Linked DNA regions of Peribacillus simplex NBRC 15720 = DSM 1321. The protein of the gene in region 1 binds, or shares a complex with, the protein of each later gene. Links are inferred from orthologs where the notes say so. Each region holds a gene or a part of one and is shown on either strand. Other genes may lie near its edges. The genes, in order: accD and accB.

What was found.
Region 2: the proteins of accD (region 1) and accB are in contact, whole or in part, in a solved structure (PDB 8UXZ), measured with the Escherichia coli proteins. The link is inferred for Peribacillus simplex NBRC 15720 = DSM 1321 from one-to-one orthologs.

Annotation. Positions count from the first base shown.
Region 1 is NZ_CP017704.1:4,101,635-4,107,659, forward strand. Bases 3,166-6,025 are described here. They hold accD (acetyl-CoA carboxylase, carboxyltransferase subunit beta), read left to right. Parts: upstream 3,166-4,093; coding sequence 4,094-4,957; downstream 4,958-6,025. Other genes in these bases: ystJ (NADP-dependent malic enzyme), read left to right, coding at 3,166-3,368; BS1321_RS19825 (FadR/GntR family transcriptional regulator), read left to right, coding at 3,374-4,003; accA (acetyl-CoA carboxylase carboxyl transferase subunit alpha), read left to right, coding at 4,954-5,952. In the rest of the region: dnaE (DNA polymerase III subunit alpha), read left to right, coding at 1-2,014; more of ystJ, read left to right, coding at 2,127-3,165.
Region 2 is NZ_CP017704.1:4,514,695-4,520,849, forward strand. What follows is about bases 2,039-5,028. They hold accB (acetyl-CoA carboxylase biotin carboxyl carrier protein), read left to right. Parts: upstream 2,039-3,279; coding sequence 3,280-3,777; downstream 3,778-5,028. Other genes in these bases: spoIIIAG (stage III sporulation protein AG), read left to right, coding at 2,039-2,048; BS1321_RS21845 (SpoIIIAH-like family protein), read left to right, coding at 2,063-2,656; accC (acetyl-CoA carboxylase biotin carboxylase subunit), read left to right, coding at 3,792-5,028. In the rest of the region: spoIIIAE (stage III sporulation protein AE), read left to right, coding at 1-744; spoIIIAF (stage III sporulation protein AF), read left to right, coding at 761-1,369; more of spoIIIAG, read left to right, coding at 1,377-2,038; more of accC, read left to right, coding at 5,029-5,144; BS1321_RS21860 (Asp23/Gls24 family envelope stress response protein), read left to right, coding at 5,182-5,586; transcription antitermination factor NusB, read left to right, coding at 6,039-6,155. UniProt on the Escherichia coli protein: This protein is a component of the acetyl coenzyme A carboxylase complex; first, biotin carboxylase catalyzes the carboxylation of the carrier protein and then the transcarboxylase transfers the carboxyl group to form malonyl-CoA.

The DNA.
Region 1 (6,025 bases):
GGGCATCACGCTTCCCGAGGCTTTCAAGGAATCGAAAAAGCTCAGGGAATTCGTTAATGAGAGTGACCTGAACCAAAAACTTTTTCAAACCGCGTTATTGCTTGAAGGTCTGCCTCGCCATGCTTCGACACATGCTGCCGGCGTCGTCATCAGCGACCAGGCACTGACCGAGCATATCCCGATTCAAGGAGGGCATGACGGCATCCATCTGACTCAATATCCAATGGATCTTCTCGAAGAACTGGGACTTCTTAAAATGGATTTTCTTGGACTCCGCAATTTAACGCTCATCGATAATATTTTAAATAACATCAAAAAGGGAACGGGGAAAAAGCTGGACTTGTCCCATATCCCGATGGATGACCCCGAGACGCTGGCCCTTTTAGGGAGAGGTGAAACCACCGGAGTGTTTCAATTTGAATCGGATGGCATCCGAAAGGTTTTGATCAAGCTGAAACCTAACCGATTCGAGGATATCGTCGCGGTCAATGCCCTATATCGTCCAGGTCCGATGGAAAATATTCCGCTGTTCATCGAGCGAAAACATGGACTGGCACCGATTGATTACCTGCACGAGGATTTGAAGGATATCCTCGAGCCGACATACGGGGTCATCGTTTATCAAGAACAAATCATGCAAATTGCCTCACGCTTAGCCGGTTTTTCATTAGGGGAGGCTGACCTGCTCCGTCGTGCAGTTTCGAAGAAGAAGAAGGATGTTCTGGATCAAGAGAGGCAGCATTTCGTGAGCGGCTCATTGAAACAAGGATACTCCGAAAAAACGGCAGATGAGATATATTCCTTGATTGTCCGCTTCGCTAACTATGGATTCAACCGAAGCCATGCGGTGGCGTATAGTTTCATCGCTTATCAGCTGGGTTACTTGAAAACCCACCATCCGGAATATTTCATGGCAGCACTCCTGACATCGGTCGTCGGGAATGATGAAAAGATTTCGCAATATATCCGTGAAGCAAAAAAGAAAGGGATAATGGTTTTGACTCCCTCGATTAACCGGAGCGGTTACCCGTTTTTACCGGAAAAGGAAGGGATCCGTTATAGCCTTGGAGCCATAAAAGGGATAGGCGGAACGGTCCTAAAAGAAATCTTTGCTGCGAGGCGGCAGAAGAAGTTCGCTGATTTATTCGATTTCTGTTTGCGCGTTTCGGGGAAAATCGTAAATAGAAAAGTGTTGGAGGCGCTTGTACATTCAGGTGCATTTGATGAATTCGGTGAAGACCGGGCAACATTGTTGGCGAGCTTGGACGTAGCGATCAATCATACGGAATTGGTTAATCCAGATGATGACCTATTCGATATGTTTTCGGATGGCGAGTTTTCACTCAAACCGAAATACAACCGGGTCGAGCCTATCCCTATTGAGCACAAACTCTCGTTGGAAAAAAGCGCATTGGGGCTTTATCTATCGAATCATCCTGTGACAAGCTACAGAGAACTTTTTCAGCACTTCGGCTGTTTGACCATAGAGGAAGCTACCAATAAAAAGGAATCAAAAGTCTTACTTGGCGCATACATTACGTCGGTTAAAACCATAAGGACAAAAAAGGGCGATGTGATGGCTTTCTTGAGCGTTAGTGATGAAGAGGGGGATATTGAAGCGGTCGTTTTCCCAAATGTTTATAAAAACCACTCCGCCGACTTGAATCACGGACAACTCGTTATGCTGCAAGGGACATTGGAAGAACGGGATGGAAAAACACAGCTCCTGATCAGGAACGTATACCCGCTTGAAAAAGTGAAGCAGATGAAAGAGGAAAAAAACGGAACGATATTCCTGAAAATTGAGGCTGGCAAGCAAACGAAGGATACACTGCAAAAAATAAAAAAAATTTTAATGCAGCATAGCGGTGAAACCAAGGTCATGCTTTTTTACGAGAGGGAAAACCGCTATGTACAGCTATCTTATTGGGATTGGGTCAATCCTACCGATAGTCTAATGCAGGCACTATTTGACTTGGTTGGAAAAGGGAATGTGGTTTACAAGAAAGAATAACTGTTTTACAACTTTAATAGTTATGTTATATTGAGAACAGGCCGCTGTGGTCTGACCACTAGATTTCAGCATATAAGATTTGGTATACCCAATTTGTTTTAGGAGTGAAACTATGACATTAAGAGAAGAAGCATTACATATGCACCGCTTGAATCAAGGAAAATTAGAAACAGTATCGAAAGTACCGGTAAGGAATGCAGTAGATTTAAGCCTGGCTTATTCTCCTGGTGTCGCAGAACCGTGTAAAGATATTTACGATAAGCCGGAAACCGTTTATGACTATACAATGAAGGGGAATACTGTTGCCGTTATTTCTGATGGAACGGCTGTGTTGGGACTTGGAAACATCGGTCCGGAAGCTGCTATGCCGGTTATGGAAGGAAAAGCCGTTTTATTTAAAAGCTTCGCTGGAGTGGACGCTTTCCCAATCTGTTTAAAAACGACGGATGTGGACAAAATTGTAGAGACCGTTAAATTACTCGAACCGACTTTCGGTGGAGTGAACTTAGAGGACATAGCTGCACCAAATTGTTTTGAAATTGAAGAACGCCTCAAGAAAGAAATGAATATCCCTGTTTTTCATGATGATCAGCACGGTACAGCCATTGTTACTGTTGCCGGTCTTGTAAACGCGTTACGACTTGTGAATAAATCAATGTCGGAAATTAAAGTGGTAGCGAATGGAGCAGGCGCTGCGGGCATTGCCATCATTAAATTGCTTTATAGCTATGGAGTTCGTGACATTATCATGTGTGATACGAAGGGTGCCATTTATGAGGGCCGTTCGACAGGTATGAATGATACAAAAGAACAAGTGGCGAAAGTGACCAATCGAAATAAGGTTTCAGGACCTTTGGAAACTGTCATTCAAAACGCTGATGTATTTATAGGAGTTTCTGCCGCAGGTGCATTGACAAAAGAAATGGTTTCTTCGATGAATCGGGATGCGATCATTTTTGCGATGGCTAATCCAGATCCGGAAATCATGCCGGAAGAAGCGAAAGCAGCGGGTGCCAAGGTTGTTGGAACAGGCCGTTCGGACTTCCCGAATCAGGTCAATAACGTCCTTGCTTTCCCAGGGATTTTCCGTGGGGCATTAGATGTACGTGCGACTCATATCAATGAAAAAATGAAGGTTGCTGCAGTACAAGCCATTGCCGGTTTAATACAGGAACATGAGTTAAACGAAGACTACGTTATCCCTGCTCCATTTGATGAGAGGGTAGCACCTGCCGTTGCGGCTGCTGTTGCCAAGGCAGCGATGGAAACGGGAGTGGCTAGAATTAATGTGGATCCCGAGGAAATTAAAGAAAAAACAAGGAAATTAGCGATCATTGGAAAAAGTGAGGAATAATTAATTTGGCAGGTCGTACTTCTTCATCCAAAATTTATCTCGATGTCGTTGAGAGCCTACGTAGCATGATTGAAGCGGACAGCCTCCTGCCGGGAGATAAAATCCCATCAGAACGGGAGTTATCGGATCGTTTTAATGTTGGCCGTTCCTCTGTCCGTGAAGCATTGCGTGCCTTAGAGCTATTAGGATTAATAGAAACAAGGCGTGGTGAAGGGACGTTTATCAGGGATTTCCAGGAGCATAAGCTAGTCGAGCTTCTGGGAACCTTTTTTTTGCAAGATAAAAAAGTACAAGAAGATTTGTCTGAGACGAAAAGGCTGATTGAAATTGACTGTTTGCGGATCGTTGCCTTTTTCGCTACGGCTGAAGATATCAAAAGATTAATGGCCTGGGTCAAAGCGGATGAGTTTCATGATGATGATTTCTTCTTAAGAATTGCCATTTTGAATCGCAATCGTTTGCTGGAAAGAATTTGGCGCATTGTCAACAGCTATGCTAGAACATCAGAGATGGTACAGGGTAATGTGAAAAAAGAAGATTATCTGGCACTTCTTACATATTTGCTCGAACGTGATGAAGAAAAAGCCATCGAAACGTATCTTATTAGAATTAGAAATATGTCGAAGGACGAGTGACACCTTTTTACACGATACTAATTTTATTTCTGATATAGTTTGTACCAAGTATCATAAAATAGATAATTGGTGGTAAAGGGAGGATTAAGCTTGCTTAAAGAGCTATTTGCGAAGTCTAAGAAGAAATATGCAACGGTTCCTTTAGATCGGGAGAAACAAGATGTACCAGAAGGAATCATGACAAAGTGCACCGGCTGTAAAAAAATCATGTATACAAAAGAATTGGTGAAAAACAAGAAAGTCTGTCTGCATTGCGGGTACCACCATCCGATGTCTTCTCATGAGCGCATCGAATTTTTATTCGACGCGGGCAGTTTTAATGAATTTGATAAAGAAATGATTTCAGTTAACCCGCTTGAATTTCCGGATTACTTGGATAAATTGGAAAAAGACAAAAAGAAAGCCAAGATTAATGAGGCTGTTGTCACAGGAGTGGGAAGCATTAATGGGTACCAAGTTTCATCAGCCATCATGGATTCGAATTTCCGGATGGGAAGCATGGGATCCGTTGTTGGGGAAAAAATTACCCGTGCTATTGAACGTGCAGCTGAATTGAAGATTCCGTTCATCATATTTACGGCATCAGGCGGCGCTCGGATGCAGGAGGGTGTTTTAAGCTTGATGCAGATGGCAAAGACAAGTGCAGCACTCAAGATGTTCAGCAATGAAGGCGGACTGATCATTTCAATGATGACCCATCCTACCACAGGTGGGGTTTCGGCAAGTTTCGCGTCACTTGGCGATATTAATCTAGCCGAACCTGGAGCCCTAATTGGTTTTGCGGGCCGAAGAATCATTGAACAGACGATCCATGAAGAGCTTCCTGAAGATTTCCAAACCGCTGAATTCTTGATGAAGCACGGCCAATTGGATGCGGTCGTCAAACGTACGGAAATGAAGGAAACATTGACGACGATCCTTAAAATCCATGCCCCGGGCGGTGAATGGTTATGATTTATGAATTAGAGTTCGAGCGTCCCGTTACGGACCTGAGAAATAAGATTAAAGAGCTAAAGGCAATTTCGAAGGATGCTGATGTAGACCTTACAGCTGAAATCGAAACATTGGAAAAGCGTTTAGAGAAGCTGGAAGTGGATATTTATAATCATCTAAAACCGTGGGATCGTGTTCAGATTGCCCGGCATCCAGCCCGTCCGACGACGCTTGATTACATTCCGCTATTATTCAATGACTTCATCGAGTTTCATGGGGATCGTTATTATGGGGATGATGAAGCGATTGTCGCTGGAATCGCAGAATTTAATGGACTTGCCGTGACTGTCATCGGTCATCAACGAGGTAAGGATACGAAGGAAAACATCCGTCGTAACTTTGGCATGCCCCATCCTGAAGGCTATCGAAAAGCTTTGCGTCTGATGAAACAGGCGGAAAAATTTAACCGGCCGATTATTTGTTTCATTGATACGAAGGGAGCTTTCCCTGGTAAAGCTGCTGAAGAGCGCGGGCAAAGTGAAGCCATTGCGAAAAACCTTTTCGAAATGGCAGGGCTGAAGGTGCCGGTCATCAGTATTGTCATCGGTGAAGGCGGAAGCGGCGGTGCATTGGCACTTGGTGTCGGAGACCGAATTTTCATGCTTGAGAACTCAACATATTCGGTAATTTCCCCTGAGGGAGCTGCAGCCTTGCTTTGGAAGGATGCTTCTCAGGCTAAGAGGGCTGCGGAATCGATGAAAATCACGGCTCCCGACTTAAACCGCTTAGGAGTAATCGATGAGATCATTCCTGAAGTGAGGGGCGGCGCCCACCGGGATTCAAATTTACAGGCTGAAGCCATCAAGGAAATCCTGAAACGTTCATTCAATGAACTTCTGCCATTGAATAGTGATGATCTTATCAACCAGCGTTATATGAAATTCAAGAAAATCGGTGAATATGAATTTGCAAAACAACCTGAGGGCGAACCTAAGGAAGTGGAACAGCATTCATAAACAGATTTTGCAAAAGGAAAAACGTGCTGCCTGGGGCAACACGTTTTTTCATCCTTTCATGGGCGCATATGTA
Region 2 (6,155 bases), 410 kb from region 1 along the record:
CTTAACAGTTTTCATGTGGCGATTGAATATACAAAAGATACGATAGATTTGATGATTTCCTTTTTAATGGCGCTCATCCCTTTACTCTTGGCATTGATAGCTGCTTCAGGCGGACTTGTATCAGCAGCATTCTTTCATCCGGTATTGATGTTTTTGATGAATACAAGCGGCATCTTGATCCAGTTTGTCGTCCTTCCGTTATTATTCTTTGCAGCGATTTTAAGCATAGTCAGCACGCTGACCGAACATTACAAAGTGACACAGATGGCACAACTTCTCCGTAATTTTGCCATCGGTATCCTGGGAGCATTCATGACCATATTCCTTGGTGTGATCTCCGTTCAGGGAGCATCCTCAGCTGTAGCTGATGGAGTGACGATCAGGACAGCCAAATTCGTGACAGGTAACTTTATACCGGTAATAGGGCGCATGTTTACTGATGCAACGGATACGGTCATTAGTGCCTCTGTCCTTTTGAAAAATACAGTGGGCTTGTCAGGCGTCATCATTCTTTTGCTCATCACCACATTTCCCGCCATAAAGATCTTGATGATTTCTTTTGTCTATAAATTGGCAGCGAGTCTTTTGCAGCCGCTGGGCGGAGGACCTGTAATAAAATGCCTTGACATAATAAGTAAAAGCATGATTTATATTTTCGCTGCATTGGCCATTGTCTCACTCATGTTTTTTTTAAGTATCACGGTAATTATCGCCTCTGGAAACATTACCCTGATGGTTCGTTAGAAAGGAGGAGGGCTTGGTGAGTTTTTTAGCTGGCTGGGTATCCAACATCATCATATTTGTATTGCTGGCTACTGTGATCGATATGCTTCTTCCGAATTCAGCTTTACAGAAGTATGCCAAAATGGTCATCGGACTTTTGCTGATTGCGATCATCATCACTCCTATATTGGGATTATTCAATAAGGATTTCGACGATATCCTCTCTGCGGCTACTAGTGAATTTGAGGATCAGAAAAAAAAAGATTTAGGAAATTTGACAGAAATGAAGAAAAAAGAAATACAAGCTACCCAGGGTGCATATATTTTAAAACAAATGGCTGTTGACTTACAGGCAGAAGTGGAAGAGGAGCTGATGGTGGATTATAACATGAAGATTAGTTCAATTGATGTAGGGGTCAAGGATGAGGAAGAACCAGGTGTTGATGATCTGCAGAACATAACCATCTCATTGGAAAAAGCAGAAGGGGAAGAAAACTCGGAGATAGAGGCAATAGCGAAGGTTGATATCAATGCAGATAGCCCATCCACTTCGAATGATGCCAATCTGGATGCTGTCAAAAGGTTTCTGGCAACAAGTTGGTCTGTAGATGAAGAGATCATTGAAATCGCCGGGGAAAGGAAGTGACTGAGTATTGAACAAAGACAAAGGTCCATTATCCTGGCTGCAAAAACTATTAAATAAAGACCCTGACCAAAAAGAGCCTAAGGAAAAAAAACCTTCCCTGTATGTCTATGCTCTAATAGTTGTCCTTTTGGGAGCGGGAATCATGATGGCCGGGAATTTGTTAACCACCAACCAGACGGGACAAACACCTGAAGTGAAGACTGTATTCAATAATGATAAACAGCAGGATGATGAAGGGGATGTTGAAACATTCGGCCAGAAGAAATCAGAATTCAAGACAACAAAAGACTATGAAATATATCTTCAAAATGAAATGAAGGAGGCGCTTGAGTCCATCGCAGGCGTCCAGGATGTAAAAGTCGTAATTTACGTCGATGCATCCGAGAAAAAAGTATATGAAAGAAACAAAGTCACCCAAAAACAAGTCACTGAAGAAACCGACCAGGAAGGCGGCAAAAGGACGGTCGAAGATACATCTGTTGATGAACAGCTAGTTTTGGTCAAGAGCGGTGAAAAAGAAGGACCGATCATTTCGGAAACGAAAAAACCTAGTGTACGAGGAGTCCTGGTAGTCGCTAAAGGAGCCGAAAATATTCAAATAAAGAAGTGGATCATCGAGGCTGTCACACGCTCACTTGATGTACCGAGTCACAGGGTTTCTGTCATGCCTAAAAAATAAGGGGGAAAATCTACATGTTATTAAAAAAACAAACCGTTTGGTTATTGACTATGCTAAGTCTAGTCGTTGTGCTTTCAGTCTATTATTTAACCGCTCCTGAAGAAAATGCCGCCGATATGACGGCAACAGAGCAAATGGAACAGGAAGGAAATAAAACAGAAAGTAAAACAGAGAACAAAGCGGATACAAAAGGTGAAAATAAAAGTGAAAAAGAAACGTCCAAAAATACAGAAGGTTCCTCTGTAACCATTGCATCTGGAGATGAGTTTGAATCGTTAAGGATGCAGATTGAAGATGAACGGGCGAAGCTGAATGAAGAATTGACTGCAAAGATGGGCAACACAGAACTATCAGCTGAAGAAAGAGACGAGGCTTATGCAAAAATCGAACAATTAAGTGAAACGAAAGTAAAAGAAAATATCATCGAAAACTTAATTGTTGCCATGGATTACAATGCCGCACTGGTCCGGGTGGACGGAACGGATGTAAAGGTGAGTGTCAAGGCCGATAAACAAACGAAAACAGAGGCCAATAACATTATCCGACTCGTAAGGAAAGAAGTGAGCGATGCACAAAATGTAGTGGTCGATTTCCAACCGGAAAAGTAAACACACATACAGAAAAAAGTACTGATACAGAACAGTTCAACATCATAAAAATTTGAAAGCCCCCCTTAATAAAAAAAAGGGAGGCTTTTTATTAGGATTTTTTTTAACCATCTTACAACCGGGAAACTTTAGAGGAAAAGTTTTTTTATGTAAATTGGTAACAGGAACTCAAATAGAAATGGCGATCATGATCATCCGTAATATTCTAGAAAAGTAATTATAATGGATATTACAACAGATTTTCTACGAGTAAAATGCAAAATACTAGAGAAAGCGTTAGGGTGCCCCGGTTGAAAAATATTCACAATATTATAATAAAGGTGTAAGATAGAAGTATGGATAATAAGTCACAACTAATCTATCATTGAATTTGTATAAGCTAATATTGTATGATGTTAGAAGCTGGTCATAAACTATTCAATTCTCTAAGGGAAACAATATTTTGAGAAAGTGAAATATTTGTTATAATACAGAAGAGGTTTGTATTCGGTTTATTCGCATTCGCATAAAGAAAGCGGCTACTTTGTGCAGTTTTGGACAAAGTAGGATAAGCTAAGGGTAAGGTTACATAAAATATTATTGCCTCACAAACTCATATTAAATTAGACAAGGGGTGCCACAAAATGAAAGTGCAAGAAATTCGTGAAATTATTAAGCTAGTCGATCAATCAAATATCAGTGAATTCGTTTTTGAAAATGAAGGAACGAAAATTAAATTGAAAAAAACTGAAACGGGTACAGTATTACACCCAGCAGCTGCTCCAGAAGTTGTTCAAGCCAATGCAGCTGTAGAGGTCAAGCCCGCAGCAGCCCCTGCGCCTGCAGTGCCGAAAGCTGTTGAACCTGCAAAACCGGCTGCTGCCGTCACTGAACAGGAAAATTTACATAAAATCACTTCTCCGATGGTAGGGACATTCTACCAATCTCCTGCACCGGATTCACCTGCATACGTAAAAACAGGGGATAAAGTAACGGGGGACTCCATCGTCTGTATCGTGGAAGCCATGAAACTTTTCAATGAAATCGAAGCCGAAGTAAGCGGTGAAATCGTTGAAGTCCTTGTAAAAGAGGGTCAGCTTGTAGAATATGGTCAACCATTATTTTTAGTAAAGCCGGAATGAGGAGCTGTTTCTAAATGATTAAAAAGGTATTAATTGCCAATCGTGGGGAAATTGCTGTCCGAATCATCCGGGCATGCAAGGAATTAGGAATCGAGACTGTTGCGGTCTATTCAGAAGCAGATAAAGAAGCATTACATGTTCAAATTGCGGATGAAGCATATTGCATCGGTCCTAAATTATCAAAAGACAGTTATTTAAATACAACGAACATTATCAGCACAGCCAAGAAAACGGGATCCGATGCTATTCATCCAGGATATGGATTCCTAGCTGAAAATGCCGACTTTGCTGAGCTATGCCGTGAATGCAATATCATTTTCATCGGTCCTAGCCCCGAAGCGATCAATAAAATGGGAACAAAGGACGTAGCAAGGGAAACCATGCGCAAAGCTGGTGTACCGATCGTTCCAGGTTCTAAAGGCATAATTAAAGATACGGATGAGGGTGTAGCCCTAGCTAATGAAATGAGCTATCCAGTCATCATCAAAGCTACTGCCGGCGGAGGCGGTAAAGGTATCCGCGTCGCAAGGACGGAAGAAGAACTCATTAAAGGAATTAACATCACGCAACAGGAAGCCGCGACGGCATTTGGGAATCCTGGCGTGTATATTGAAAAGTTCATCGAGGACTTCCGTCACGTTGAAATACAGGTCATGGCAGATAATCATGGCAACGCCATCCATTTAGGTGAGCGTGATTGTACGGTTCAGCGACGTTTGCAAAAACTTGTTGAAGAAACCCCGTCACCAGCATTGGATGGTGAAACACGTGCGGAAATGGGGCAGGCTGCAGTAACGGCTGCACTTGCCGTTAACTATTCAGGTGCCGGAACAGTAGAATTTATTTATGACTATGTGAATAGAAAATACTACTTTATGGAAATGAATACACGTATTCAGGTTGAACACCCAGTTACAGAAATGGTAACGGGCGTGGATTTGATTAAAGAACAGATCAAAGTTGCTTCAGGTAACAAACTATCGCTTTCGCAAGAGGATGTCACTTTTAACGGTTGGTCTATCGAATGCCGGATCAATGCGGAAAATCCAGAAAAGAATTTCATGCCTTCCGCGGGTAAGATTCAAATGTATTTACCGCCAGGCGGCTACGGAGTTCGTGTGGATTCCGCGGCATACCCTGGGTACTCGATACCGCCATATTACGATTCCATGATCGCTAAATTGATCGTCCATGCACCGACTAGAGAAGAGGCGATCGAGAAGATGAAACGCGCCTTAGGTGAGTTTGTCATTGAAGGGATCAGTACCACAATTCCTTTCCATATTAAGTTACTTCAGCATGAACAATTTGTTTCCGGGGAATTTAATACCAAATTCCTTGAAATATATGATGTAATGAACTCATAATGTAAAGGAAGACAGGAGGTGCTTTTGAATGAGTGAAATGGAAGGCCAATTACTTGAAATGAATGATTATAATAGTGGGCTTGGCAAAGTGGAGATCGCGCCTGAGGTGATAGAGGTGATTGCGGGTATCGCTGCATCGGAAGTTGAAGGTGTTGCACATATGCGCGGGAATTTCGCTACTGGTGTTGTTGAAAAGCTTGGTAAAAAGAACCACGGCAAAGGTGTTAAAGTGGACTTAACGGGAGAATCCATCAAAGTCGAACTTTATTGTGTCATGAAGTTTGGTGTTTCAATTCCGAAAGTTGCTCAGGAAGTGCAAGATAACATTCGTGAAGCTTTGTTGAATATGACCGCTATCGACGCTGGCGAAGTGAACATTCATGTAGTGGGCATTGCGTTTGAAAACGCTAAACAAGAAGCGGATTACGAACAAGAAGTGTAAGTGGCTACATTCGATTCACACCTGCAAAAACCCGGCAAAAAGCCGGGTTTTTGTTTTTTTTGAATTTATACTTCCCTGATACCCCGCTTATGGAGCCTGCTTATAATATTAAATATAAATGAACATAATAAGGCGGTGTCTGGAAGTTTCCCTTTAATTCAAGGGTGATTTCTGTTAGAGTGTAAAAGGTGAAATATGAGCATGAAAGCTAGGCATGAGCTTTTTGACACTTTCAAAAAGTATGGGACTGTGTTGGCCGTTTAATTTGGAAAGTAATCTTGAGATGTTATCTTGAATCAAGATTTTGAGTCTTTTGGCCTTGATTTTAGTGAGATTTAGCTTGTTTTTTTAATAATATAGCGAAAATCTTAATATTTTTGAAAAAATGTTATTTAATGTTCGTTTGTTCTAGCGTTTTCATATATAATAGTAGATGTTAAAGGAGTAAGATTATGAAAAGAAGAGAAGCCCGTGAAAAATCCCTTCAAGCACTATATCAGATAGATATTGCCAACTCGAATGCAGAGGAAGCAATGGAAAGCGTACTGGATGGTGCTCCTACTGATGAA